3 regions of the Actinoplanes sp. NPDC026623 genome follow, and region 3 is predicted to be linked to each of the others. Evidence: predicted binding sites of a transcription regulator. Region 3 holds the regulator's gene; each other region holds the start of a gene.

Region 1 (9,660 bases), on a different contig from region 3:
CTCTTGTCGCCCTGGGCGTTCTGGATGTCGACCGGCACGCCGGCCGCGTCGAACGCCGCCTTAAGGAACTTGGGGTCGTCGGTGCCCCACCGCTGGGAGCTTGCGGTGTCCGGCAGGATGACGCCCACCTTGCCGACGGACGAGCCGCCGTTGCTGCCTGAGTCGTCACCGCTGTCGTCACCGCATGCAGTCAAACTGCTGGTGGCCAGCAGGCCGACCGCGGCAAGGGCGAAGATTCCCTTACGCATTCCTCGAGTCCTTTCGGATCAATCCGGACCTTGCATCGGATCCTCGCGGATCAATCCGGACCTTGCTTCGGATTCTGGTGTGCGCTGCCGGGAATGTCACTCATCCGATCCGCTGCGGAATCGGACACTCTGTTGTATCGGAGCAGCGAAATTCCCGGTGCTGGACGTGGCGCGACGGGCCTGATCGCTAGGTCCCGCAGGCCGCGTAAACGGCTGCACGACGACGTCAGGTCACGTTCCGCCATGGAGTCGCTCCACAACGTGACGCTAGGTCACTTCGGGTCGCCGGAATGCCGGATCCGGATAACGGTGTCGTAACGGACGGTTCGGACACGGCTTCTGCCGCTCTATGTCCGAATCTTGGCGGTTTTTGCGTCCGTGAGCCGGATCAGGTCAGCCGGGGCCATCGAGACCTGCAGGCCGCGACGCCCGGCCGAGACGTACATCAGGTCGAGGCCGGCGGCCGAGTCGTCGATGACCGTCGGCAGCCGCCGGCGCTGCCCGAGCGGGCTGATCCCGCCGCGGACGTAGCCGCTGCTGCGCTCGGCCGCCGCCCGATCCGCCAGCGCCGCGCGCTTGCCGCCCGCGGCGCTCGCCAGCGCCTTGAGGTCCAACTCGCCGGTCACCGGGACGACGGCGACGGTGAGCCGCCCGTCGACCTCGGCGATCAGCGTCTTGAAGACCGCCGCCGGCGCCACCCCGATGGCCTCGGCGACCAGCGCGCCGTAGTCGTGGGCGTCCGCCGGGACGTCGTACGGGTGCAGCTCGTGCGCGACCCGCTGCGCGGTGAGCAATACGGTGGCCGGGGTGCCGGCAGCCTTCTTCGCCACGAGGAACAACCCTAAGGGCCGTCCCTACCGGCACAGCAGCACCGTCGGCGCTCCCGCAACGCGGGTCAGCACCAGCGACGCCGCGGCGCTGCCGCTGAGCCGCAGGTCCCGGCGGAGCTGCTCGGGCTCGAGCGCGGAGCCGCGTTTGCGGATCTCCAGCCGCCCGACGCCGCGCTCGCGCAGCAGCGACCGCAGCCGCTTCAGCGAGAACGGCAGCACGTCGGTGATCTCGAGTCGCCGGCCGAACACGGTGTCGACGGCGGCGTCGGTGTAGACGTACGCGATGTCGGGGTCGGCGATCCGGCCGCCGATCGCCTCGGCGAACTCGGCCACGAGGTGCGAGCGGACCACGGCCGGGTCCGGGTCGTACAGGAAGGAGCCGACCGGGCCGAGGCGTGCGGCCTCGACCCCCGAGCCGGTGAGCTCGGCCCCCGACGGCAGCAGGACCGCGCGCCGGGCGGACCGCGCCAGCGGGCCGCACCAGAACGCGGCCTCGACCAGATCGCCGCCGACGCTGACCCACTCGCCTTCGGCGCCCGGCGGCAGCAGCGCGTGGTCGATGCCGGGCGCCAGCTTGAGCACCGTGCGCGGCACCCGGCCGGGCAGGGCGGCGATGAAGTCCCACGGCGGCGACCACGAGCGCGGGTCCATCAGCCGGCCGCGGCCCGCCCGCCGGCGCGCCGGGTCGGCGAAGACCGCGTCGAACCGCTCCACCGGCACGCTCGTCGCGTCCGCGCACTCCACGGTCACCAGGTGGGCCAGCCCGGCGGCCTCGGCGTTCGCGGCGGCGAGCGCGGCCGTCAGCGGGTCGGCGTCGACGGCGTGCACCCGGATGCCCTGGCGGGCCGCGGCCAGCGCGTCCGAGCCGAGGCCGCAGCCGAGGTCGGCCAGGGTCCCCACGCCGGCCGCCCGCAGCCGCGCGGCGCGCCGGTCGGCCACCACCGCCCGCGTCGCCTGCTCGAGCCCGGCCCGGGTGAAGAACATCTCGGCGCCGGCCGCGCCGAACTTCGCCTCCGCGCGCATCCGCAGGTCGGCCTGCGTGAGCGCGGCGGCGGCCAGTGCGGGCGGCAGCCCGCGCGAGCGCAGGGCCGTGGCCGCGCTGAGCGGGTCCGTGCCGGCGACGCCGGCGGCGGCCGCCAGCGCGGCGGAGCCATCGGCGGTACGCAGGGCGGAGAGCAGTTCGAGGTCCACGGAAGTCATTCTGCTGGAAGCTGACGTGTTGGCACTCTGGTTGACGGAGTGCTAGTTCCGGCATAACCTCCGATTAGCACTCTCAACCTGAGGGTGCCAGCGTGCTCCCGTTTTTGGGGACGTGCGCTTGCGCCAGGCGGACCGGCACCCGCGACGACGGCCCCGCCCGGTGGCATGAGGCATCAGCCCGGCCTGTCAACTGGCCGGCGATAACACCTGTACCCAGGAGGGTATGCCCGTGACTACCGCGACAAAGGTTGCGATCAAGCCGCTCGAGGACCGCATCGTGGTCCAGGCGAACGAGGCCGAGACCACGACGGCGTCGGGCATCGTGATCCCCGACACCGCCAAGGAGAAGCCGCAGGAGGGCACCGTCCTCGCCGTCGGCCCCGGCCGGATCGACGACAAGGGCAACCGCGTTCCGATCGACGTGAAGGTCGGCGACGTCGTCCTTTACTCGAAGTACGGCGGCACCGAGGTCAAGTACGCCGGCGAGGAGTACCTGGTGCTCTCCGCCCGCGACGTCCTCGCGGTCATCGAGAAGTAGACCTGATCTGACAGTGCTGAGCGCCCTGGCCCGGCTCTTCCGGTCCAGGGCGCCGGTGCGTTGAAGGGACCATAAATGGCGAAGATTCTCAGTTTCTCGGACAACGCCCGGCACCTGTTGGAGCACGGCGTCAATACGCTCGCCGACACGGTCAAGGTCACTCTCGGGCCGCGCGGCCGCAACGTCGTCCTCGACAAGAAGTTCGGCGCGCCCACGATCACCAACGACGGTGTCACCATCGCCAAGGAGATCGAGCTCTCCGACCCGTACGAGAACCTCGGTGCCCAGTTGGTCAAGGAGGTGGCGACGAAGACCAACGACGTCGCCGGCGACGGGACCACCACGGCGACCGTGCTCGCCCAGGCGCTGGTCCGCGAGGGCCTGCGCAACGTGACCGCGGGTGCCAACCCGATCGCGCTCAAGCGCGGCATGGACCTGGCCGCCGAGGCCGTCTCCAAGGCCCTGCTGGAGAAGGCGGTCGAGGTCGACGACAAGAAGTCCATCGCGAACGTCGCCACCATCTCGGCGCAGGACGCCACCATCGGCGCGCTCATCGCCGAGGCGATGGAGAAGGTCGGCCGCGACGGCGTCATCACCGTCGAGGAGGGGTCCGTCCTGGACACCGGGCTCGACGTGACCGAGGGTCTGCAGTTCGACAAGGGCTTCATCTCCCCGAACTTCGTGACCGACGCCGAGTCGCAGGAGGCCGTCCTGGAGGACGCCTACCTGCTGATCACGACGCAGAAGATCTCCAGCGTCGAGGAGATGCTGCCGCTGCTGGAGAAGGTTCTCTCCGGCGGCAAGCCGCTGCTCATCGTCGCCGAGGACGTCGAGGGCCAGGCGCTGTCGACGCTTGTCGTCAACGCGCTGCGGAAGACCTTCAAGGTCGTCGCCGTGAAGGCTCCCGGATTCGGTGACCGGCGCAAGGCGATGCTGCAGGACCTCGCGATCGCGACCGGCGGCGAGCTCATCGCCCCCGAGCTCGGTTACAAGATCGACCAGGTCACCCTCGACATGCTGGGCACCGCCCGGCGGGTCGTGGTGGACAAGGAAAGCACGACCATCGTCGACGGTGGCGGCCGCAAGGCCGAGATCGAGGACCGGGTTTCGCAGATCCGCAAGGAGATCGAGGCCTCGGACTCCGACTGGGACCGCGAGAAGCTCTCGGAGCGGCTGGCCAAGCTCTCCGGCGGCATCGCGGTGATCAAGGTCGGCGCCGCGACCGAGGTCGAGATGAAGGAGCGCAAGCACCGCATCGAGGACGCCATCGCGGCGACCAAGGCCGCGGTCGAGGAGGGCACCGTCCCGGGCGGCGGCGCCGCCCTGGCGCAGATCGCCTCGACGCTCGACGGCAACCTCGGCCTCACCGGCGAGGAGGCGGTCGGCGTGCAGATCGTCCGCAAGGCGCTCGTCGAGCCGCTTCGCTGGATCGCGCAGAACGCGGGCCACGACGGTTACGTGGTGGCCGGCAAGTCCGCCGAGCTCGGCTGGGGCCACGGCCTCAACGCGGCCACGGACGAGTACGTCGACCTGGTCGCGGCCGGCATCATCGACCCGGTGAAGGTGACCCGCAGTGCGGTGTCCAACGCCGTCTCGATCGCCGCGCTGCTGCTCACCACGGAGAGCCTCGTGGTGGAGAAGCCGGCCGAGCCGGAGCCCGCCGCTGCAGGCGGCCACGGCCACGGTGGCCACGGCCATCAGCACGGCCCGGGTTTCTGAGTCGAAAGAGTAAAAAGGGCGCGTCGCATTCCGCGGCGCGCCCTTTCTCGTGTGTGATGCGGGGATTCGGGGAAAGAGGCGCGGGATGATCGTCGTGGTGGAAGGTCCGACCGCGGCCGGCAAGACGTCGTGGTGCCGGCGTTACGTCGGCCGTTACGTCGCCGAGTACGCCGCGACCGGCCGGGAGCCGACCGACGCGATGGCCCTGGCCCGGCACTGGGCGCGGGTCAGCATGAGCCGCTGGTCGCAGGCCACCGACCTCGAGCGCGCCGACGGCGTCGCGTTCTGCGACACCGACCCGGTGAAGCTGCACTACGCCTGGGGGATGGCGGCGCTGGGGCTGGCGCCGCGGGCCCGGTTCGATCGCGAGCTGACGGTGACCAGGGAGGCGTTCCGCGCGGGGCGGCTCGGGTTCGCCGACATGGTGCTGGTCGGCCTGCCCGAGGTCGAGACGCTGCAGCGGCGCCGCGACAGCGACGAGACCCGGCGGCGGCGCAACTTCGCGGCGCACGTACAGCTCCGCGAGCCCCTGCAGCAGTGGTACGCCACGCTGGAGCGGCTCGACCCGGGCCGGGTGATCTGGGAGCTGCCCGCCGAGGGCGTGCCCAAGCTGCCGGAGCCCCGCCCCGATCGCTGCGCGGCGGAGTTGCTGGACGAGCTGGTGGCCGCCCTGCCGCCGCTGCGGATGGCCGTCACCGAACCGTAAGGGCTGTTTCGGGTGCGCCGATGCAGGATGGAGGCGTGAACCTCTCGTCGCGGGCCGCGCTGGCCGGTGTCGCCGCGGCCGGTGCCGCCGTCGGCGCCGCCGAGATCGTCTCCGTCCTGACCGGCCCGCTCTCGTCGCCGCTGCTCGCCGTTGGCGGCGTGGTGGTCGACAACGTGCCCGCTTCGGTGAAGGACGCGGGCATCGCCGTCTTCGGTACCCACGACAAGACCGCGCTGATCACCGGCACGGCGATCCTGCTCTGCGGCTACGCCGCGCTGCTCGGCGTCATCGCGCTGCGCAGCTGGGCGCTCGCCATGGCCGGCGTCGCCCTGTTCGGCGCGATCGGGGTGACGGCCGCCGGCACCCGGCACGACGCCGGGTTCACAGCCGTGCTGCCGTCGATCGTCGCCGCCGTCGTCGCGGTGGTGGCGCTGCGCTACCTGGTGAGGCTCGCCGTCGAGGCGGAACCGGCCGGCAGCCCGGCGCTGGCCGGCAGCCCGGCGCTGGTGACGGCCCCCGGCGCGTCCCGGGTGGGCGGTGCCGTCGGGGACAGCCCCGCGGCCTCGGCGGATCCGGCGGCTCAGCCGGAGAGCCGGCGCCGATTCCTGCTCGCGGTGGCCGGCGCCGCCGCGGTGGCCGCCGTGGGCGGCCTCGGCGGCCGGTTCCTGACCTCGCGGCGCGCGGTGACCGCCGCCCGCAACGCCGTCGTGCTGCCGCTGCCGGTGCGGCCGGCCCCCGCCGTGCCGGCCGGCGCCCAGGCGCGGGGTGCGGTCGCCTACGTCACGTCCAACTCCGACTTCTACCGGATCGACACCGCGCTGTATCCACCCCAGATCGACCCGGCGACCTGGGAGCTGCGCATTCACGGAATGGTCCGCAACCCGATCACCATCACCTGGGAGCAGCTGCTGCGGCGCCCGATGGTGCAGCGGTACGTGACGCTGGCCTGCGTGTCCAATGAGGTCGGCGGCGACCTGATCGGCAACGCGCTCTGGCTCGGCACCCCGATCAAGGACCTGCTGGACGAGGCGCAGCCGCTGCCCGACGCGGACCAGGTGGTGCAGCGCTCGGCCGACGGCTGGACCTGCGGCAGCCCGACCGCGGTGCTGCGCGACGGCCGGGACGCCCTGCTCGCGGTCGGCATGAACGGCCGGCCCCTGCCGGTGTCGCACGGCTTCCCGGTGCGCATGGTCGTGCCCGGCCTGTACGGCTACGTCTCGGCCTGTAAGTGGATCACCGAGATCGAGCTGACCCGGTTCTCCGACTTCGACGCCTACTGGGTGCCGCGGGGCTGGTCGGCGCAGGCGCCGATCAAGACCCAGTCGCGGATCGACACGCCCCGCGACGGCGCCGGGCGCAAGGCCGGAGCCGTGACCGTCGCCGGCGTGGCCTGGGCTCAGCACCGCGGCATCGCGCGGGTCGAGGTCCAGATCGACGACGGCCCGTGGGCGCCGGCGACCCTCGCGCCGGCCGTTTCGGCGGACACCTGGGTTCAGTGGTCCTACGTCTGGCAGGCGACGCCGGGTGAGCACGCGGTGCGGGTCCGTGCCACCGACGCCGGCGGCGGCACCCAGACCAGCACCCCCGCGGCGCCGGCCCCGGACGGGGCGACGGGATGGCATTCCGTGCAGGTCACGGTCGACTGACGGGGTCACCCAAAAGCCGCACTTTTGGTCCGACGTCAACCCCAAGTTCGCTCGTACGGTGGCTTGCATGTCCACCGATGCGGCGAACACGCCGTTGAACACGCCGACGTGGTTCCCCGCAGGGAAGCGCGTCGGCAGCTGTGTGGTGCCGCGCGTCGACCGGCGTCAGGCCGCCGGAACCTGCCGTTGTGCCGGGACCGTCGACTTGTGGGGCCGGCCGAGGCGGGCCTCCAGCCGGGCAAGATCGACCCGTCCGTGATGCCGATCGGCAAGGTCCTCCCAGCCGACCGCGAGCAGCCGCAGCCGCTCCGCTTCGCTGAAACCTCCCCATACCCCGTAGGGCTCACGGACAGCCAGTGCGTGAGCAGCGCACTCGGCCCGGACCGGACAGGCACCGCACATGGTCTTGGCGTTCGCCTCCCGACGGTTGCGGGACGAACCACGCTCACCGTCCGGGTGGAAGAACTGGGCGCTGTCGCGCCCTCTGCACAGGCCGAGTCGTTGCCATTCCCAAAGGTCGGCGATGGGCCCGGGCAGTCTGCGAACGTTCGACATCAACACCCTCCTCCCGCGCGGCACCGCGGAGTGCTGTTAGTGAGGGGCCTTACTCAGGCCTGCCGCCCGTGTACCCCGGCGAACGCCGGATCACACCCGACTTGTCGATGTCTTCGCCAGCCGTATCTCATCGGTGCTCCAAGCAGTACCGATGTTTCCTAATTTTTCCATCTAAAGCGCGTAATGCTGCGGCCGTTGCGTGATCTCCTCTGAGAGAGAAGGAGGATCACTGTGCGTACCGTCCTCGTGTGCGTCCGAACCCCACTTGCGGCCCAGACCGTCGCCTCTACCGCGGCCCGGCTCGGGATGACCGGGGTCGTGCGGACGGCGGTCAGCGAGACCGAGGCCATGATCCGACTGGCTGAAAGGCCGGCCGAGGTTGTCCTGGCCGACACCGCCGTGACCCGTCCCGACAGCGTCGGTTTCACCCGTCGCGTCCTCGCCCGCGCCCCGCAGGCGCAGGTCGTACTCTTCGGCGCCGAAGACCCCCGGGTCGCCGCGGCCGCCGTCGCCGCCGGCGCCAGAGGTGTCATCCGCGGCGTCGAGCACGATCTGGTCAGCGTCGTCGCCAAGGCGCTGCTGCTCCTGCTCTTGCCGGTGCGGCCGCAGGGAATGCCGATCAACGGAGCGAACGCCCAGCCCGCCACGGTCGGCGGCGCGGGGCGCAACAACAACTCGGCGGCCGCTCGCGGCCTGCACCGCGACGGTCTGGCCATGGCCGGAACGCCGAACGGTGCCGGCGTACCCGCGATGCTGCCGAACTCACCGATGGTCCCCGCCCAGCGAGGCGACGGATCGGACATCGACCCGGCCACCGGCCGGCCGATGGTGTGGCCGGGTAACGACACCGGCCGGACCGACGCACCCACGGGCCGGCGGCTCACGCTCACCGAGCGGGAGTTGCAGGTGTTGCGGGGGATGGCCGACGGCAAGAGCAATGCGGAGATCGGGCGCGAGCTCTTCGTCTCCGAGGACACCGTCAAGACCCACGCTCGGCGGCTCTTCCGCAAGCTGGGCGCCCGCGACCGGGCGCATGCGGTGGCCGCCGGCTTCCGGGCCGGTCTGGTCGCCTAAACGTAAGGCGTTTGCACCCGGGGGCCCGGACGGCGATCAGGAAGCGTCGTCGTCCGTGCCCTCGGTCAGTGTGTCGTGCACCCCGTCGGCGTAGCCGCGGGCGTATTCCCAGGTCACGTAGTGGTCCGGGTCGGGGTCGTAGGCCGGCTCGTGCACCCGCGGGCGGCCGTTGCTCAGCAGGTGGCGCAGGTTGCCCCGGAGCAGATCCCAGTCGAAGTAGTGCGGCTCGTGGCAGTCCTCGCACTCGATCACCAGGCCGCGGATGCCCGTCGGACTCAGCAACGCCTGGTAGATCTCCAGGTCGGAGAGGTCCTCGAGGACGTCCTGCCGCTCGGGCTCGGTCAGCGGATCACTCTCGGCGTCCTCCGAGAGGTCGTCGAGACCGGCGGCCGGGTCGGCGGGGTCGCCGTTGAACGGGTCGATCGGCTCTTCTTGCACGATGTCTACCGTACCCATGTGCGGCCGATGTGTGCTGGCCCGCACGCGCTGTCCGCCCGACAGAAGGCCCTGACCGGATGGGTAGGATGAACACTCCGCCTCTTCGCTAGGGATGATCTGTGGATAACGAGTCGGCCCGCACGGTTCCGCTGGGTCTCACCTTCGACGACGTGTTGCTCCAGCCGGGCGAATCGGACGTCGTGCCGAGCCGCGTCAACACGATCACCCGGTTGACCCGAAACGTCGAGCTCTCCATCCCGCTGATCTCCAGCGCCATGGACACGGTGACCGAGGCGCGGATGGCGATCGCGATGGCCCGCCAGGGCGGCATCGGCGTGCTGCACCGCAACCTCTCGCTCGAGGACCAGGCCGCCCAGGTCGACCTCGTGAAGCGCTCCGAGTCCGGGATGATCACCAACCCGGTCACCTGCAGCCCCGACGACACCCTGCGCGAGGTGGACCAGCTCTGCGGGCGCTACCGCATCTCCGGGCTGCCGGTCGTCGACGCCGACGGCGTGCTCGTCGGCATCGTCACCAACCGCGACATGCGTTTCGTCACCGACGACAGCGTCAAGGTGCGCGAGGTCATGACCAAGGCGCCGTTGATCTCCGCGCCGGTCGGCGTCGGCAAGGAAGAGGCCCTGGCGCTGCTGCAGCGGCACAAGGTGGAGAAGCTGCCGCTGCTCGACGACGCGGGCCGGCTGCG
Region 2 (9,660 bases), on a different contig from region 3:
GTGACGCCGTGGCGCCGGGCCATGTCCTGCCGGTCGCGCCAGGCGGCGGCGAAGCCGTCGGCGCCCAGCAGCGGAAGCTGATCGGTGCGCGAGGGTCGCGCGGGCCCGCCGAGACGGCGCACGGCCCGGTCGATGACGTCGGCGGCCATGACCCGGTATGTCGTGTATTTGCCGCCGGCGACGAGCAGCAGCCCGAGCATCGGCTCGACGACCGCGTGCTCCCGCGACAGCTTCGAGGTGGAGTCGGCCTCTCCGGAGAGCAGCGGTCGCAGCCCGGCGTAGACGCCCTCGATGTCGTCGGTGGTGAGCGGCCGGTCGAGCACGGTGTTGACCTGGTCGAGCAGGTAGGCGATGTCGCGCGCGGAGGCGGCCGGATGGGAGCGGTCCAGCCGCCAGTCGGTGTCGGTGGTGCCGATGATCCAGTGCCCGCCCCACGGAATGACGAAGAGCACCGAGGTGGGTGTGCGCAGGATCAGCCCGGCCTCGCCGGTGATGGCCGAGCGGGGCACGACGAGGTGCACGCCCTTTGAGGCCCGGACCCGCAGGCCCGGCCGCACGCCGACGTCGCTGAGCATGCGCGACAGGTCGTCGCTCCACACGCCGGTGGCGGCGACGACCGTGCGCGCCCGCACCTCGATCTCGGGCGAGTCGGGGGCCTCGAGATCGCGGACCTTGACGCCGACGACCTCCCGCGCCTCGCGCACGAAGCCGGTGACCCGGGCGCTGGTGACGACGGCGGCGCCGAGGCTGGCCGCGGTGCGGGCCAGGTTGACCACCAGCCGGGCGTCGTCGACCTGGCCGTCGAAGTAGCGGATGGCCCCGGCGATCTTGTCGGCCCGCAGGCTGGGGAAGAGGTGCCGGGCCCCGTCGCGGGTCAGGTGCCGGTGCAGCGGCATGCCCCGCCCGCTGCCGAACACCCCGGCGAACGCGTCGTAGGCGGCGACGCCGAGCCCGTAGTAGGCCCGCTGCCAGACCCGCGCGGGCGGCGAGGCGGCGGGCAGCGGCACGAGGATCGGCACCGGCCGCACGAGGTGCGGCGCGAGGCGGCTGGTGAGCAGGCCGCGCTCGGTCAGCGCCTCGTGCACGAGGTGAAGCTCGAGCTGCTCGAGGTAGCGAAGGCCGCCGTGGATCAGCTTGCTGGACCGGCTGGACGTGCCGGCGGCGAGGTCGCGGGCCTCGACCAGCGCCACGCTCAGGCCGCGCGAGGCGGCGTCCAGGGCGGCGCCGGCGCCGGTTACCCCGCCGCCGATGACGAGGACGTCGAACTGCTCGTCGCGCAGCCGGCGCAGATCGGAGACGCGACGGATCGGGGAGAGCCGGCCGGCGGCATATCGGGAGACGGAGGGTGAGCGCACAACCCCCACGTTAGCGCTGACGTGTGTCACCCCGGAGGATGAATGTGACGGGTGATCTTCCTGTCGACGTCGGTGACCAGGGCGCGGACCTGGTCGAGCATCTCCGTGACCGACGCCGCGGGGTCCGTCACCGGGAACTGCACCGCGCGGATCGTGGCGGCCGGGTCGGCCAGCAGGGTCAGCCGCTTGAACCGGTCGACGCCGGCGGCCCGGAACGTCGGCAGCCGCAGGCCACCGGCCAGCCGGCCGTCCGCGTCGGAGAGCAGCGGGAACGGCAGCCGCGCGTGCGCGGCGAACGCCTCGAGCTGGTCGGGCCGCTGGGTGCTGACGCCCCTGATCCCGGCGCCGGCCGCGGCGAAGTCGGCGGCCCGGGCCGCGTACGTCATCGACTCCAGGGTGCAGCCGGGCGCGCCCGGTATGTCGGCCCAGCCCGGCGGGTAGTCCAGGGCGCTGGGCGCGAAGGCGCCCGGGAAGAAGTAGAGGACCGTCCAGCCCGGGACGGCGAGCGGCACCCGGCGGCCCACCAGCGCGTGCACGCGCCGGGACTCCGCGGACTCCGGCCGCGCCGACGCCGTCAGGGAGCCGTCGCCGAGCACGTGCCGGGTGCCCCAGTCCTGCAACGCGATGAGCACCGGCAGCAGCCCCTCGCCCTTGGGCGTCAGCAGGTAGTCGTAGCGCGGCGGATGCTCCGAATATGCCGCGCGCCGCAGCACGCCGTGCTCGACCAGCGCCGACAGGCGTTCGGTCAGCGCCCGGCGGCTGACGCCCAGCGTGCGCTGCAGCGCCTCGAACCTGGTCACCCCGCCGGCGATGTCCCGGACCACCAGGAAGGTCCACCAGTCGGTGAGCACGCCGAGGGCCTGCTCGATGCCGCAGTCGGCATCAACTGGTTCGACCCTTCGCACACCCTGAAGTATAGTCCGTTCCAAAATGGAACTTACTGGAACGGGGGTCGGGGACCGTGAGCGTCTTCTGGCGGTGGTGGGTGGCCGGGACAAGCAGCGATCTGGGCTCGGCGGTCGGCGGCGTGGCCCTGCCGCTGACGGCGCTCACGGTCCTCGACGCGACACCGTTCCAGATGGGGATGATCGCCGCGTCCGGCTACGTCGCCTGGATCGTCATCGGCCTGCCGGCCGGGGTCATCGTGCAGCGGCTGCCCCTGCGCGGCGCCCAGATCGGTGCCGACCTGGTCCGCGCGGCGGCCGTCGCCTCGATCCCGGTGGCGTGGTGGTTCGGGCTGCTGACGGTCGCCCAGCTGATCGTCGTGGCCCTGATCGTCAGCTTTGCGCACGTCATCTTCTTCGTCGCCAACACCACCTTCCTGCCGGAGATCGTCAGCCGCGACCAGCTGCAGTCCCGCAACAGCCTGACCTCCGGCACCCACGCGACCACCCAGCTCGCCGGGCCCTCGCTCGGCGGCTTCGCGGTCCAGCTCCTCGGCGCGGTGCCGACCCTGCTCGTCGACGCCGTCAGCTATCTCGTCTCCGCCGTCCTGCTGCGGACCCTGCCGGCCCGGCACGGCCGGAAGCCCGGCACGCCGACGCCGATGGGCGTGATGATCCGCGAGGGCTGGGCGTTCGTGACCCGGCACCCGATGATGGGCCCGGCCATGTGGTCGGCCACCGCGTCCAACTTCGTCAACGGCGCCTACCTGGCGCTCTTCCCGCTCTACCTGGTGCGGGACCTGCACGCGCCGGCCGCCCTGGTCGGCGTGCTGCTGGCGGTCGACGGCGTCGGCACGCTGATCGGGGCGTCGCTGACGACCCGGATCACGAACGCGCTCGGCACCGCCCGCGGCCTGATCATCCTGGGCTTCGTGGAGGCGGCGGGCGCGTTCGTCATCCCGGCGGCGACCGGCCGGGCCGCGTACGTGACCTTCACCGTCGGCGTGCTGATCTTCGCCGGCACCGGCGTGGTCTTCAGCGTGACCACCCGCACCTACCGGCAGATCGCCAGCCCGCCGGAGCTGCTGTCCCGGGTGATGGCCACGGTCCGCTTCGTCTCCTGGGGTGCGATCCCGGTCGGCGGGCTGGTGGCGGGCGCCCTGGCCGGACCGCTCGGCGCCCGGGCCACCCTGCTGGTCTTCGCGGCGGCGGCGGTCCTCGCCCCGCTGGCGCTCTACTTCTCGCCGGTCCGGGGGCGGCGGGACCTGCTCGATCCGGCCGTGGCCGAGCACGCGGCGGCCGCCGGGTAGGTTCGGCGGTTGTGGACAGCGAGTTCTGGATCTCCGAACTGACCGACGACGACGTTCCCGCCGTGGTGGCCCTCTGCCGGACCGCTTTGGACCTGCCGGAGGACGCCGCCGACGCCGCGGACATCGTGCTGCGCCTGCGCGAGACCACCGGCACCGGCGGGTGGTCCACGACGCCGCGCAGGCTGGCGGGTTTCATCGCCCTGACGTCGGCCGGCCCGGGTCCCGCCGCGGCCGGCGCCGCGCTGTCGGGTGAGCCGGTCTCCGTCACCGGCGGGCGGGTCATCGGGGTGGCGCTGGGCTCCGTGTCGCACCGGGACTCCTCGATCGGGCACGTCGACCTGGTCGCCGTCGACCCGCAGAACCGCCGTCGCGGCGTCGCCCGGGCGCTGCTGGCCCGGGTCGAGGGCGCGCTGGCCGGCCTCGGCGCCGGCGACGTCGTCATCGCCGGCAACGCGCCCTACTACGCCTGGCCCGGCATCGACGTGCGCTACACCCCCGCGATCTGCGCCGCCATGGCGTTCGGCTTCGAGCAGGACCAGCCGGCCTGGAACATGACAGTGGACACCGCCGCCGCCGGGCTGGGACCGACCGCCGACCACGAGGCGCGGCTGGCCGGCGAGGGCATCGTCGTGCGGCGCGCCGGCGCCGAGGACGTGCCGGGTCTGGTCGGCTTCGCGCTGGCGAACTTCGGCAAGGGCTGGGCCGGGGAGATCACCCATTCGGTCGGGCGGGACCGGGCCGGCTGCCACCTCGCCCTGGCCAAGGACGGGTCCATCCTGGGCTTCGCCGCGTACGGGTCGTCGCGGCCGGGCTGGTTCGGGCCGATGGGCACCGCCACCGCCGCCCGCGGGCTGGGCATCGGCGCCCTGCTGCTGCGCCGGTGCCTCGCCGACCAGCGGGCGAGCGGGCACGACCGGGTGCAGATCGGCTGGGTCGGTCCCCTGCCGTTCTACTCGAAGGCGGTCGCCGCCCGCGTCGAGCGCGCCTTCCTGCTCTACCGCAAGCAACTCTGACGGCACCCGGGTACGCGAAAAGGGCGGGCCGCCGAAGCGACCCGCCCTTTCAGCAAGCTGGACTCAGAAGTCCATGTCTCCGCCACCGGGGCCACCGGCCGGGGCCGGGTTCTTCTCCGGCTTGTCCGCCACGACCGCCTCGGTCGTGAGGAACAGAGCGGCGATCGACGCGGCGTTCTGCAGCGCCGAGCGGGTGACCTTGGCCGGGTCGATGATGCCCGCGGCCAGCAGGTCGACGTACTCGCCGTTGGCGGCGTTCAGGCCCCAACCGGCTTCCAGGTTGCGCACCTTCTCCACCACGACGCCGCCCTCGAGGCCGGCGTTGACGGCGATCTGACGCAGCGGGGCGTCCAGCGCGACCTTGACGATGTTCGCACCGGTGGCCTCGTCGCCCACCAGGTCGAGCTTGTCGAACGCGGTCTTGCCGGCCTGCACGAGCGCGACGCCACCACCGGGGACGATGCCCTCCTCGACGGCCGCCTTCGCGTTGCGAACGGCGTCCTCGATGCGGTGCTTGCGCTCCTTGAGCTCGACCTCGGTGGCCGCGCCGACCTTGATGACCGCAACGCCGCCGGCCAGCTTGGCCAGGCGCTCCTGCAGCTTCTCGCGGTCGTAGTCGGAGTCCGACTTCTCGATCTCGGCGCGGATCTGGTTGACCCGGCCCTGGATCTGCTCGGCGTTGCCGGCACCGTCGACGATGGTCGTCTCGTCCTTGGTGATGACGACCTTGCGGGCCTGGCCCAGCAGGCTCAGGTCGGCGGCGTCGAGCTTGAGGCCGACCTCCTCGCTGATGACCGTGGCGCCCGTGAGGATCGCGATGTCGTCCAGCATGGCCTTGCGACGGTCGCCGAAGCCCGGCGCCTTGACGGCGACGGACTTGAAGGTGCCGCGCACCTTGTTGACGACCAGGGTCGCGAGGGCCTCGCCCTCGACGTCCTCGGCGAGGATGATGAGCGGCTTGCCGCCCTGCATGACCTTCTCGAGGATGGGGAGCAGGTCCTTGACCGCGGAGATCTTGCTGTTCGCGATGAGGATGTACGGGTCGTCGAAGACGGCCTCCATACGCTCGGCGTCGGTCATGAAGTACGCCGAGATGTAGCCCTTGTCGAAGCGCATGCCCTCGGTGAGCTCAAGCTCGAGCCCGAAGGTGTTGCTCTCCTCGACGGTGATGACGCCTTCCTTGCCGACCTTGTCCATGGCCTCGGCGATGATCTCGCCGACCGTGGAGTCACCGGCGGAGATGGAGGCGGTGGAGGCGATCTGCTCCTTGGTCTCCACATCCTTGGCTAGCTGCGACAGGGCCTCGGAGACGGCCGCTACGGCAGCCTCGATGCCCCGCTTGAGCGCCATCGGGTTGGCGCCGGCCGCGACGTTGCGCAGGCCTTCGCGGACCAGGGCCTGCGCGAGGACGGTCGCCGTCGTCGTGCCGTCGCCCGCGACGTCGTCGGTCTTCTTGGCGACCTCCTTGACCAGCTCTGCGCCGATCTTCTCGAAGGTGCCCTCGAGCTCGATCTCCTTGGCGATCGACACACCATCGTTGGTGATGGTGGGAGCGCCCCACTTCTTCTCGAGCACGACGTTGCGGCCCTTGGGACCGAGCGTCACCTTGACGGCGTCGGCGAGCTGGTTCATGCCACTCTCGAGGCCGCGACGAGCTTCCTCGTCAAATGCGATGATCTTGGCCATACGGCTGTGTCCTCCTGGACATTCGCGGTGCCGGGCCGGTCCGGCCCGTTTCCGCACGTTGAGAACGCTGCGGACGTCACCACCTGGCGATGTGACGTCCTCAGGTCGAGCCGGATAGCCCGCGACGACCGGTCCCGTGCCCCGGCACCGATGGCGATGCCGCTGCCGTGACCCCACCGTCCCGACCTGCTGGCACTCACGTGGCGCGAGTGCCAATCACTTGTTTAGCACTCTGATGGGGCGAGTGCAAGCAGAACGATCGGGCTCCGGGGTGCCCGGTTCGTGCACCCGCGCGGTCGAATATCCACGTCCTGCTTGCCCCGCGCCCGGTCACCGGGTAGCAAGGCAGCATGACCAGCACCCTGGCGCCGCCCGTCACCGTGCACCGGGTCACACCCGGCGATGCGGCCCGGATGCGGGCACTGCGGCTGGAGATGCTGGCCGACAGCCCTCTCGCGTTCCTGGAGACCCTCGCCCAGGCGGCGGCCCGGCCGCACGCCGACTTCCGGCGGCGCGTCGTGCAGGCCTCCTCCGGCGACCAGCTGGCCCAGTTCGTCGCGGACCCGGGCGGCCGGCTGATCGGCCACGCGGGCGGCACGGTGCTGCCCGAGGAGCCGGACACGACGGTGATCTTCGCGGTCTACATCACACCGTCACACCGGGGCACCGGGGTGCTGAGCGAGTTGATCGAGGCGGTCGCGCGGTGGTCGGTCGCGGCCGGCCGGCCGGAGTTGCTGCTCGAGGTCGTGGTCGGCAACGACCGGGCCGTCCGGGCTTATGAACGGCTGGGCTTCCGCGACATCGGCAAGCGGGTGCCGCACCCGGTCATCCCCGCCCTGACCGAGCTGCAGATGCGCCGGCGAGCCTAGGGCGGAAGTTGGTCGGGAGGACGCACGCACAGCGCCTCCGGCACTGGGTCGTTGGACCCCTAGGAGATTGTCACCAAGCTCAAAGGTGGGGCCACGTACGGCGTCACGTCCTCCCGCGTAGAGCATCCTGCCGAGCCTGAGATCCCGGCGCAAGTCCTCAGGGGAAGGAATCTCGACGTTAGGCAGATGTTCAGTTACTCTCCGTCAGCCCAGGAGGCCGGCGTCGCGAGCGCCGCGCAGCGACGGCTTGATCCGGTGCGTCGGCCCGACCTGCCCCGCGACGGCGTCCAGCGTCTTGAGCCCCTCGCCCGTGTTGTAGACGACGGTCTCCTTGTCGGGGTCGAGCCGGCCGCTCGCGACGAGCTTCCTGAGCACCGCGACGGTGACCCCGCCGGCGGTCTCGGCGAAGACGCCGGTGGTGCGGGCGAGCAACTGGATGGCGTCGCGGATCTCGTCGTCGTCGGCGTAGTCCATCCAGCCTCCGGTGCGGGTCACGGCCTCGATCGCGTAGGCGCCGGCGGCCGGGTCGCCGATGTTCAGCGACTTCGCGATGCCGGTCGGCTTCACCGGAATGATCTGGTCGGTGCCCTTGTGCAGTGCCGTGGCGATGGGGTTGCAGCCGGCCGACTGCGCGCCGAAGACGGTCCAGCCGCCCTCGGGCGCCTCGACCAGGCCGATCTCCACGAGCTCGGTGAAGGCCTTGTCAATCTTGGTCAGCAGCTCGCCGCTGGCCATCGGGACGACCACCTGGGCGGGGATGCGCCAGCCGAGTTGCTCGGCGACCTCGTAACCCAGAGTCTTCGAACCCTCGGCGTAGAACGGCCGGACGTTGACGTTGACGAAGGCGGTGTCCTCGAACTCGTCGGTCTCGACCAACTCGCCGCACAGCCGGTTGACGTCGTCGTAGGAGCCGTCGATCGCGACCAGCTCGCCGCCGTACACCGCGGTGGTGATGATTTTGCCCTGCTCGAGGTCGCCGGGGATGAAGACGATGGACGGAACCCCGGCGCGCGCGGCGTGCGCGGCGACGGAGTTGGCCAGGTTGCCGGTCGAGGCGCAGGCGAACCGGGTGAAGCCCAGCTCCCGGGCGGCGGTGAGCGCGACGGAGACGACCCGGTCCTTGAAGGAGTGCGTCGGGTTGGCGGAGTCGTCCTTGACCCAGAGCGGCGCCCGCAGCCCGATCTCGGCGGCCAACGCGGGCGCGCTGACCAGCGGGGTCAGGCCGGGGTCGAGGGTGACCCGGGTCGCGGGGTCCTGCCCGGTGGGCAGCAGGGCGGCGTAGCGCCAGATGTTCTGTGGGCCCGCCTCGATCGCCTCGCGGGTGACCGCGGCGAGCGCGGCGGCGTCGTAGGCGACCTCGAGCGGGCCGAAACACTCGTAACAGGCGTGCTGCGCGATCAGCGGAAACTCGGCACCGCAGCCACGACAGACGAGGGCCCGGGCGGGGCTGGCGGACTTGCTGGGGGCGTCGACGGCAGACGTCACAATGAGGCCTTCCTCTCATCTTTCCCCGGGCGTCATCGGACGCACATGGGGACGGAATTAGCACCTGCCGCACGCGGCCTCGTCATCGAGACATGCGCGGTGGTTGCCGGGGCGTCATCGGGCCGTTCCCTCAGCCCCTCTGGATGAGGTATTCAGTTGTGTTCCCAACACCTTACGACGCGGGCGGCGGAATCGGAGTCAACCGTCCCGAGGTGTGAGCGACGTCCTTTCCTCGGCCTCCCGGCCCGCGGGCCGAAAGCCGCGTGCAGGTGGCGGCGGGTGCCTAAGGTGACGCAGGTCATTCCACAACGCGCGGGAGGTCCGGCGTGAGCGCCGTCCTGGAGATTCAGGGTCTGCAGAAGACCTATCGCAGCCGCAAGGGGGTGCGCAGGGCCGTCGACGGCTTCGACATGCTCGTCGAGGCCGGGCAGGTGCACGGCTTCCTCGGGCCCAACGGCTCCGGCAAGACCACCACGCTGCGCACCCTGCTCGGGCTGATCAAGGCGAACGGCGGCCGGATGTCGCTGCTCGGCCACGAGGTGCCGCGGGCGCTGCCCGAGGTGATCGGCTCCGTCGGCGCGATCGTGGAGAGCCCGCAGTTCTTCGGCAACTTCTCCGCGCACGACACCCTCTCCCTGCTGGCCGACGCGGGCGGCGTGCACCGGGCCCGGGTCGACGAGGTGCTCGAACTCGTCGGGCTGCGGGACCGCTCGAAGGATCGGGTGAAGACCTACTCGCTGGGCATGAAGCAGCGCCTCGCGGTCGCGTCCGCGCTGCTCAAGAACCCGCGGCTGCTGATCCTGGACGAGCCCGCGAACGGCCTGGACCCGGGCGGCATCCGGGAGATGCGCACGCTGATGCGCAACCTGGCCGCCTCCGGGATGACCGTGCTGATCTCCAGCCACATCCTCGGCGAGATCCAGTTGATCTGCGACTCCGTCACGATCATCTCGGCCGGGCGCCGGGTGGCCGCCGGAGCCGTCTCCGACGTGCTCGCCCAGCACGAGACCTCCTCGGTGCGGGTCCGCGTCGAGTCGATCGGCGACCTCACCGCCTCC
Region 3 (9,660 bases):
GCATCGACTGGATCGAGCTGGCGTTCCAGGTCGTGCTGGCCGCGATCGGTGTGGCCCTGGTGGTCGGCACCGGCGGCCGTCGCCGCATCACCCGCTGACCAAGGCGACAACGACCGAAGCCCCGGGCCTCCTGGTCCGGGGCTTCGGCGCGCCCAATCACAGATCGCCGCATCCCGAGCGCCGGAACGAGAAGGCGCGCTGGGACGGGAGGCGCGCTGGGACGGGAAGCGGCGGCGGGACGAAAGGGCGCGCCCCGACGGGAAGCGCCCGCGGGTCAGTAGCGGAACTTGTGCTGGGCGCTGCGGCGGTTGACCCAGGCGGGCAGCCCGTCCACGTTCGCCAGGTGCGGCACCCGATCCATCGGGTCGTGCGAATGCGTGACGTCCCGCATCGTCACCACATAGCCCTGCACCAGGCGGTCGTCACGCAGGTCGCGGTAGGTCGCCTCGACCAGGATCTGGCGCTCGTCCGTGCGCTGCAGCGCGCAGTAAACCACCCCGTCGCCCTCGTCGCGCAGCGCCCGGCGCACCTGGCCGCGGTCGTCGGGGTGGACCAGGTCGTGCAGCGTGGCGAACGGCGGCAGTTCGGCCACGCCGATCAGCTCGCGCAGCGCGGGGCTCGCATACCGGATCTGCTGGTCCTCGTCGATGACGAGCATGACGTCGGCGGTGTTGCGGATCACCGCACGCAGGTACAGGTCGCTGTCGCGGCGGCCCACCGCCTCGACCAGCGAGATCCGGTCCAGGGCCAGCGCGGCCTGCCCGGCCAGCACCTCGAGGGCGTCGCGGCTGGCGGTCAGCATGTCCATGCGGCCCGACAGCACCAGCGCGCCGCCGTTCGGGCGGGCCACCGCCAGCGGTTCCAGCCACAGCGGACAGACCAGGGTGGCCTCGGCCGCGCCCTGGTCGTCGGTCTTCTTCTGCTCGTCCAGCCACCAGCTCCGGGGGCGGGGACCCGTCTGCGCCGCGGGCAGGGCGGCCAGGGTGAGCTGGCGGTCGTCCGCGGCGAACACGATGCGCCGCACGTCGTGCGGGGGCAGCAGCTGGGTGACGGCGGCGCGGACCGCCTCGTCCACCGCCGTCTCGTCGGCCGCCGCGACGAGCGCCGCGGTGGCCTCCCGCAGGACCCGCTCGCGGGTCAGCGCCTGGGCGTTCTGCGCGACCGAGTCCGAGAGCCTGGTGAACGTCAGCACCAGCGTCAGGCCGCCGGCCGCGGCGATCGCCACGCCGTCGCGGACGGTGCCGGAGACGGCCTCGATCAGCAGGACCAGCGGCGGCGTTGCCACGGAGATGCCCAGCAGCGCGGTCCAGTGGCTCTGCCACTTGACCGGTCGGGTCGGTATCGGGCCGGTCAGCCGGGCCATCGACGGGTGTAACGCCGCGGCGCCCCAGGCCAGGTAGAGCACGATGTAGCCGGACTCGGTCACCGGGCTGGGCGCGGTCGGGTAGGCGATGTCGCTGACCAGCATGCCCAGCGCGCCGATGCCGAGCAGCACCGCCGACCAGTTGAACCAGGCCGCCGTGATCAGCCGCACGGCGACGCCGACCAGCAGCAGGCCGCCGATCACGTCGGCGGCCGAGATCATGCCGAACTGTCCGCTGTCGCCGATTATGAAGACCCACACGACCAGCAGCGCCGAGCACGCGAAGGCGAGCAGGTCGATCAGCCGGGCCCGATTCATGAGGATCGCGCCGCCGCGGGTCAGCTGCAGCAGAGACAGCGCGACGAAGGCGAACATCGCCAGGTAGGAGAATTCCGCGGCCACGAATCGCTGCAGGGCGTAGAAGACGTCACCGATGGCCAGCGAGGCGACGGCGGCGGCGAGCAACAGCCAGGGGCCGACCCGGGCCGGCTTGTAGCGGCTGACTCCGATGATGACGGCGGTGACGCTCGCGGCTCCGAGGAGGACCCATTCGATGGCGTGGAGCACGAATAACTAGTACCAGCCCGGTCGCTGTCTGTCCACGACGATGTATACGCAGCGCTATGACCAGGGAACATCCGGCCGCCGGTGCCGGACGCCTCCAGCGGCCGTGAATGCGAAGGTGAGGAGTAAGCCTTTGCTGCTCACATCCGTCGATGAGTCGTTCAGCTGAAGACTTCGGCCACGACGGTGCCGTTGTCCGCGGCCTGGTCGCCGGTTACCGGCTGCCACCTGCCGTCGGGCGCGTTCCACTCGAGGCTGGCGTAGCGCACCCGGGACAGGCCGGTGCCGCTGGCGTGCGAGACGAGCCAGTGCGCGTAGCGCCAGCCGATCCTGGCGTCCTGGACGGTGACGGTCAGGCCGCTGGCCCGCGACGACTCGACGGAGTCGAGGCCCCTGCCCCAGTCGAGGCGCATGCCGGCCGCCAGCGCGGTGGCGGCGGCGGCGCCGCGCAGCGCGGGCTCACCGGTGATCGTGCACTCGACGGCGCCGATGGCGCCGCCGGTCAGCGCCTTGGCGAGCACCGCGGACTCGTCGGCCCACTTCTCGTAGGCGTGCGGGTAGGCCGAGCGCTGCACCCGCTGGGCCGCGTCGGTGATCCGCATCCGCTCCCAGCCCTTGACCTTCTTGAGGGAGGAGTAGAACTTGCTCGCGGCGTAGCGGGGATCCTGGATCTTCTCCGGGGTGCCCCAGCCCTGGCTGGGCCGCTGCTGGAACAGGCCGACCGAATCCCGGTCGCCGTTGTCCAGGTTTTCCAGCTTGGACTCCTGGAAGGCGGTGGCCAGCGCGACCACCACGGCCCGCTCGGGCATCTTGCGCCGCACGCCGACCGCGGCGATCGTCGCGGCGTTCGCCATCTGGACCAGATCGAGCGTGACCTCGCCGTCGGCGCGCACCGTGCACTCGGGCCCGATATGCGGCAGCTTCAGGTTTCCGCCGATGGAATTGACGGCGACCACGACCCCGAGGGCGCCGACGAGCGCGAGCAGAGCGACCAGCACAACCGGCTTTCTCCGCACGCACACTCCCTCCGTCAGGTGACAAGCGTAGTCAACGAGCGCTTGCGTCGTGCGTCACCGGGACCCATGAGGCGGGACGCTTCTCCCGGAAGGCCGAGACGCCCTCGATGCCCTCGGCCGATCGGAAATAACCGGCCGAGCGCTCCGACAGGTCGGCCAGATCCGCCCGGATGGTGTCGGCGGGCGGCCGGCGCAGCAGTTGCTTGGTGCCGGCCAGGGCCAGCGGGCCGCCGCGGACCAGGGCCTGGGTGTACGCGGCCACGGCCGCGTCCAGCCGGTCGGCCTCCACGGCGGCCGTGACCAGCCCGATCTCGGCCGCCCGTGCGCCGTCGAAGACGTCGCCGGTCAGGTAGAACTCGGCCGCCGCGCGGGGCGCGAGCCGTGGCAGCACGGTGGCACTGATCACCGCGGGGATCACCCCGAGCCGCACCTCGGAGAACGCGAACGTCGCCTCCCGGGTACAGACGGCGATGTCCGCGGCCGCGATCAGGCCGAGCCCGCCCGCCCGGGCCGGGCCGGCGATCCGGGCCAGGACCGGCTTGGGGAACTCCCAGATCGCCGCCAGCACGTCCGCGAGCAGTTCGGCGGGTATCTTGCCGGTCTTGCGGGCCTCCGCGGTCTCCTTCAGGTCGGCGCCCGAGCAGAAGACCGGCCCGGTGTGCGATATCACCACCGCCCGGACCGCGGGATCCGTGAGCGCGGCGCCGAGCGCGTCGAGCAGCTCTCGCATCAGCAGGGAGGAAAGGGCATTTCGGTTCGCCGGGCTGTCCAGCGTCAAGGTGGCCACCCCGGCGTCGGTGGCGGTACGGACCAGCTCCATGCCGGAACCTTAACCGTGTGCGTGCACACTTGAGGAATGCCTGGTCCTCCACCCGATGGTGAGCCCGTACCCAGCGACGGGTCCCTGCCCGATAGCGCACTGAGCGCGGTCGGCCGGCGCGGGTTCGGGGTCTACGTACACGTCCCGTTCTGCGCGAGCCGCTGCGGATACTGCGACTTCAACACCTACACGGCCGGTGAGCTGGGGGGCGGTGCGAGCCGGGAGGGTTACGCCGACGCGGTCCTGGCCGAGCTGAAGCTGGCCGCGAGCGTCACCGGCGCCCCGGTCGACACCGTGTTCGTGGGCGGCGGCACGCCGACCCTGCTCGATCCCGGCGATCTCGGCCGGATCCTCGAGGGCATCGACCGGACCTGGGGGCTGGCCGACGGCGCCGAGGTCACCACCGAGGCCAACCCGGAGTCGGTCGACCCGCGCTCGCTGCGGGCGCTGCGCGCGGCCGGCTTCACCCGCATCTCGCTGGGCATGCAGTCCGCCGCCCCGAGCGTGCTGGCGATCCTCGACCGCAAGCACACGGCCGGCCGGGCTCCGCAGGCGGCGGTCGAGGCCCGCGAGGCCGGGTTCGAGCACGTCAACCTCGACCTGATCTACGGTACGCCGGGGGAGCGGCCGGAGGACTTCGCCGCCTCGCTGGACGCGGTGATCAGGGCCGGGGTGGACCACGTCAGCGCGTACTCGCTGATCGTCGAGGACGGCACCCGGATGGCGGCGAAGATGCGGCGCGGCGAGCTGCCGTACCCGGAGGACGACGTTGCCGCGGACCGCTACCTTGCCGCGGAGGCCGCGCTCGGCGGCGCGGGTTTCTCCTGGTACGAGGTGTCCAACTGGGCGACGACGCAGCAGGCGCGCTGCCGGCACAACCTGCTCTACTGGACCGGCGGCGACTGGTGGGGACTCGGGCCGGGCGCGCACAGCCACGTCGGCGGCGTGCGCTGGTGGAACGTCAAGCACCCCACGGCGTACGCGAAAAGGGTGGGTGAGGGTGTCTCGCCCGGCCTGGGGCGGGAGATCCTGACGGACGCCGATCGCCACGTCGAGGACGTGATGCTGCGGGTCCGGCTCAGCGACGGACTGCCGGTGGCCGCGCTCGACGCGACCGGGCGCAAGGGCGCCGCGCAGGCGCTCGGCGACGGCCTGCTGGAGCCGGGCGCCTACGACGACGGCCGGGTGGTGCTGACGCTGCGCGGCCGGCTGCTCGCCGACGCGGTGATCCGCGACCTGCTGCCGTGACGCCGGGCCTGGACCCGGCGTCACGGCCGGGTCACTACTTGATCATTTGAACCGTCATCGGGTAGTTGTACGGCTCGTTGTTGTTCGCCTTGACGCCGGCGATGACGCCGAAGATCGTGGCGATGGCCCAGGCGGCCAGGCCGATGAAGATTCCGACGACGATGCAGCTCAGCACCCAGCCGACGATCGCGATGATGGTCCAGAGGATCTGGAAGTTCAGCGCCTTGACCGCCTCGGCGCGCACCGCGGGCGACTGGTTGCCCCGGGCCAGCAGCGCCACCAGCGGCGCGATCCAGCCCGAGCAGCCGCCGCCGAGGAAGGCGCCGGCCGCGCCGCCGAAGTGGGTGACCAGGATCCAGGTCTTGTCGTCGCCGCCCGCACCATAACCCTGCGGGGGGTACCCGCCGGGCTGCTGGCCGTACTGCTGCCCGTACTGCTGGCCGCCGGGAGGCGGGCCGTAGCCGGGGCCGGGCGGGGGCGGGTAGCCGCCGCCGGACGTGGGCGGTGGCGTGTAGCCGCCGCCGGACGTGGGCGGTGGGCTGCCGTACGCCGGCGGTTGCGGTGAGCCGTACGCCGGCGGCGGCGGGGGCGATCCGGGGGCTGGATCGTTACCCGGATGTGGGTTGAATGGCCTGGTGGGGTCCGAGGGATCTCCCTCGCCGGGAGGGCGCGGCGGTTCAGTCATGTCGCACACGGTAGGACCGCAGGTCGAACGTGGCGAGGCAACACCCGGGCGAGGTCGGAGAATAGACAGTCGGCTGGCCGCCGCGGGCACCGACGATTGATCATCGCGCGCGGCGCGGCGGCGACGTAGACTGGCACTCGACTTTGAGGAGTGCCAGGGCGGCGGGGAGGGGTTCGGCGTGAGTCTCGACGACCGCAAGCTTGAAGTGTTGCGCGCCATCGTCGAGGACTACGTGTCGACCCAGGAGCCGGTCGGCAGCAAGGCCCTGGTCGAGCGCCACCAGCTCGGGGTCTCCCCGGCGACGGTCCGTAACGACATGGCGGTGCTCGAGGAGGAGGGCTACATCCGGCAGCCGCACACCAGTGCGGGCCGGGTGCCGACCGACGCGGGCTACCGCCTCTTCGTCGACCGGCTGTCGCGGGTCAAGCCGCTGAGCCCGGCCGAGCGGCGCGCGATCGAGCGTTTCCTGGTCGGCGCGGTCGACCTCGACGACGTGGTGCACCGCACGGTGCGCCTGCTCGCCCAGCTCACCCGCCAGGTCGCCGTCGTTCAATATCCGAGCCTGGCCCGCTCGTCGGTGCGCCATCTCGAGCTGGTGCCGATCTCCACCACCCGGCTGATGCTGGTGATGATCGCGGACACCGGCCGGGTCGAGCAGCGCCTGGTCGAGCTGCCGGGGCCGACGCACACCGACGACGTGCTGGACATGCGTCGCAAGATCAACACTAAGCTGAGCGGCGAGAAGCTGTCCGACACCCCGCCGCTGGTGGCCGCGCTCGTCGACGAGTCGGACCCCGAGAAGCGCACCACGATGGCCTGTGTCGCGTCGGTGCTGCTGGAGACACTGGTCGAGCGCAGTGAGGAACGCCTCGCCCTGGCGGGTACGGCGAACCTGACCCGGGGCGGCGTGCTGGACTTCCAGGGTTCGCTGCGTCCGGTCCTGGAGGCGCTCGAAGAGGAGGTCATCCTCCTCAAGCTCATCGGCGAGGTCGAGCCCAGCACCACCCGGGTCCGCATCGGCGACGAGAATGAGATCGACAACCTGCGGGCGGCGTCCGTGGTGAGCACGGGTTACGGACCAGGCACGACGATCGTTGGTGGGCTCGGTGTGCTGGGGCCCACCCGGATGGATTACCCCGGCACCATCGCGACCGTACGTGCCGTGGCACGCTACGTTGGCGACCTGCTGGCACAAAACTGACGCAACCGCGACGAAGGTCTCCAGCGCGAAGCGCGGGGCAGACATGAGGACTCGAACCCTGTGGCCAAGGACTACTACGGAATTCTCGGCATCGGCCGCGAAGCCACCGACGACGAGATCAAGCGCGCCTATCGCAAGCTGGCCCGTCAATTCCATCCGGATGTGAATCCGGACCCGGAAGCGCACGAGAAGTTCAAGGACATCAACGCGGCGTACGAGGTTCTCTCGGACGACCAGAAGCGTCAGATCGTGGACCTCGGCGGCGACCCGCTGGCACCCGGCGGCGGCGCGGGCGGCCCCGGCGGCCCCGGCGGAGCCGGACCGTTCGTGGGCTTCCAGGACATCATGGACGCCTTCTTCGGCACGGCGGCCGGCGGCGGTTCCCGCGGCCCGCGGCCGCGCACCCGCCCGGGCGCCGACGCGATCCTGCGCCTGGAGCTCGACCTGGTGGAGACGGCCTTCGGCGTCGAGGCGCCGATCACCGTCGACACGGCCGTGCTGTGCACCCAGTGCTCCGGCGCGGGCACCGCGCCCGGCACCCACCTCGCGACCTGCGAGACGTGCGGCGGCCGCGGCGAGGTCCAGTCGGTGCAGCGCACCTTCCTCGGCCAGGTCGTCTCGGCCAAGCCCTGCCACGTCTGCCAGGGGCACGGCACGGTCATCCCGCAGCCCTGCCCGACCTGCGCCGGCGACGGCCGCATCCGCACCCGCCGCTCCCTGACGGTGAAGATCCCGGCGGGCGTGGAGGACGGCATGCGCATCCGCCTGGCGCAGCAGGGCGAGGTGGGCCCCGGCGGCGGCACCGCCGGCGACCTCTACGTGGAGATCCACGAGCGCCCGCACGACGTCTACTCGCGCAAGGGCGACGACCTGCACTGCCGGGTGACCCTGCCGATGACCGCGGCGGCGCTGGGCACGCGGCTGACCATCAAGACCCTGGACAGCGAGGAGAACATCGAGGTCAAGCCGGGCACCCAGCCGGCCTCGACGCTGCGCATCCGGGGCAAGGGCGTGCCGCACCTGCGCGGCCAGGGCCGGGGTGAGCTCTTCGTGCACCTCGACGTCAAGACGCCGACCAAGCTGACCGCCGACCAGGAGCGGATGCTGCGCGACTTCGCGAAGACCCGGGGTGAGGACATCGCCGAGCTGAGCAAGCAGGGCGGATTCTTCTCCCGCATGCGGGACGCCTTCAACGGCCACTGAGCGATCCGGCGGTCCCGGACCGGTGATCTCCCGTGCCGGATGCCGGGTAGCGTGTGCTGGTGTCTGCGCCTCTGTTCTTGGTTGACGACCTGCCCGGCGGGAAGCGGTACACCCTGGGCGGCGCCGAGGGGCATCACGCCGCCACGGTGCAGCGGCTGAAGGTCGGTGAGGTGCTGCTGCTCGGCGACGGGCGGGGTGGGACCGCCACCGCCGAGGTCACCGCCGTCGGCCGGGGCAGCATCGACGTCGCCGTCCTCGGCCGGGATTTCCGGGCCGCGCCCGATCCGCGGCTGGTCGTGGTGCAGGGCATCGCCAAGGGCGACCGGGGCGAGCTCGCCGTGCAGGCGATGACCGAGATCGGGGTCGACGAGATCGTGCCCTGGGCCGCCTCGCGGTCGGTCGCGCAGTGGCGCGGCGACCGCGGCGAGCGGGCCCGGGAAAAGTGGGTGAGCACCGCGCGCGAGGCCGCGAAGCAGGCGCGGAGGCCGTGGCTTCCGGCCGTCTCGGGCACCCCGGACACCAGCACCAAGCGGGTCTGCGCGCGGCTGTCCGAGGCCGCCGCCGGGTTCGTGCTGCACGAGGAGGCCACCGACCGGCTCACCGGCGCCAAGCTGCCCCAGGCCGGGGAGATCGTGCTGATCGTCGGGCCCGAGGGCGGGATCAGCGACCAGGAGCTGGGCGCCTTCGTCGGCGCGGGCGCGCATCCCGTGCGGCTCGGCGACGCGGTCCTGCGCACCTCAACGGCCGGGATGGCCGCGCTCGCGGTGCTCTCCGCCCGTCTCGACCGGTGGTGACGCACTAGGAAGGTTAGCCTAAGCTTTCCTGCATGGTCCTCACGCGTACGCCCGCGCGGCCCGGGCCGGCCGCGGCCGTGGGCACCGGGACCGGCCGGGTGCGGCGGGGCGCCGGACTGCTCGCCTGCCTGGGCGTGCTCGCGCTGGTCTGCCTGGCCGGCATCGCGCTCGGCACCCGTACCATCCATATCGGCACGGTCTGGGACGCGTTCTTCCACTACACCGACACCGACGATCAGTCGATCGTGCGGGACCTGCGGGTGCCGCGCACGATCGTGGGCCTGCTCGCCGGGGTCGCCCTCGGACTGTCCGGCGCGGTCATCCAGGCGGTCACCCGCAACCCGCTCGCCGACACCCAGATCCTCGGCATCAACGCCGGTGCCGGGCTGTTCGTGGTGTTCGCGGTCGGCGTGCTCGGCCTGACCAGCCTGTCGCAGTACATGTGGTTCGGCTTCGCCGGCGTCGCCTTCGCGCTGAGCCTGGTCTACCTGCTCGGGTCGGCCGGGCGCGCCGGTGCCACGCCGATCCGGCTGACGCTCGCCGGCGTCGCGCTCGGCGCGGTCATGGACGGCATCTCCGGTGGCATCCGGCTGGTCCGGCCGCGCGCCTTCGACTACCTGCGTTTCTGGGACATCGGCACGCTCGCCGGCCGGCCGCTCGAGGTCGCCACGACGATCCTGCCGTTCGTGCTCGCCGGCACGGTGCTCGCCCTGCTGGTGGCCCGCTCGCTCAACGCCGTCGCGCTCGGCGACGACCTGGCACGTAC

What was found. Region 3 encodes HrcA, which represses chaperone genes, less so after heat shock. Its sites were predicted from a motif close to GGTTNGCACNCTCNNNNNGAGNGTGCNAACC; they were not measured.
Region 1: groES (co-chaperone GroES) is a predicted target of HrcA. The motif match lies at 2,341-2,371, and genes of this name have one in related genera.
Region 2: groL (chaperonin GroEL) is a predicted target of HrcA. The motif match lies at 6,436-6,466, and genes of this name have one in related genera.

The regions. Positions count from the first base shown of each region.
Region 1 is NZ_JBEZXZ010000069.1:30,428-40,087, reverse strand. It holds partial or broken gene AB0F10_RS21365 (substrate-binding domain-containing protein) at 1-248, opposite strand, end outside; gene ybaK (Cys-tRNA(Pro) deacylase) at 596-1,078, opposite strand; gene AB0F10_RS21355 (class I SAM-dependent methyltransferase) at 1,103-2,269, opposite strand; gene groES (co-chaperone GroES) at 2,502-2,816, shown strand; gene groL (chaperonin GroEL) at 2,892-4,535, shown strand; gene AB0F10_RS21340 (hypothetical protein) at 4,621-5,241, shown strand; gene AB0F10_RS21335 (molybdopterin-dependent oxidoreductase) at 5,277-6,887, shown strand; gene AB0F10_RS21330 (WhiB family transcriptional regulator) at 7,053-7,442, opposite strand; gene AB0F10_RS21325 (response regulator transcription factor) at 7,674-8,516, shown strand; gene AB0F10_RS21320 (DUF5319 domain-containing protein) at 8,553-8,954, opposite strand; gene guaB (IMP dehydrogenase) at 9,074-9,660, shown strand, end outside.
Region 2 is NZ_JBEZXZ010000002.1:68,882-78,541, forward strand. It holds gene AB0F10_RS01050 (glycerol-3-phosphate dehydrogenase/oxidase) at 1-1,355, opposite strand, end outside; gene AB0F10_RS01055 (winged helix-turn-helix transcriptional regulator) at 1,382-2,260, opposite strand; gene AB0F10_RS01060 (MFS transporter) at 2,317-3,549, shown strand; gene AB0F10_RS01065 (GNAT family N-acetyltransferase) at 3,561-4,562, shown strand; gene groL (chaperonin GroEL) at 4,626-6,248, opposite strand; gene AB0F10_RS01075 (GNAT family N-acetyltransferase) at 6,599-7,117, shown strand; gene thrC (threonine synthase) at 7,322-8,602, opposite strand; SAM riboswitch class I at 8,615-8,752, opposite strand; gene AB0F10_RS01085 (ATP-binding cassette domain-containing protein) at 8,929-9,660, shown strand, end outside.
Region 3 is NZ_JBEZXZ010000018.1:55,298-64,957, reverse strand. It holds gene AB0F10_RS08490 (GlsB/YeaQ/YmgE family stress response membrane protein) at 1-98, shown strand, start outside; gene AB0F10_RS08485 (PAS domain-containing protein) at 275-1,930, opposite strand; gene AB0F10_RS08480 (hypothetical protein) at 2,089-2,883, opposite strand; gene AB0F10_RS08475 (enoyl-CoA hydratase-related protein) at 2,975-3,763, opposite strand; gene hemW (radical SAM family heme chaperone HemW) at 3,800-5,011, shown strand; gene AB0F10_RS08465 (DUF4870 domain-containing protein) at 5,046-5,696, opposite strand; gene hrcA (heat-inducible transcriptional repressor HrcA) at 5,875-6,897, shown strand; gene dnaJ (molecular chaperone DnaJ) at 6,958-8,100, shown strand; gene AB0F10_RS08450 (16S rRNA (uracil(1498)-N(3))-methyltransferase) at 8,160-8,894, shown strand; gene AB0F10_RS08445 (iron chelate uptake ABC transporter family permease subunit) at 8,927-9,660, shown strand, end outside.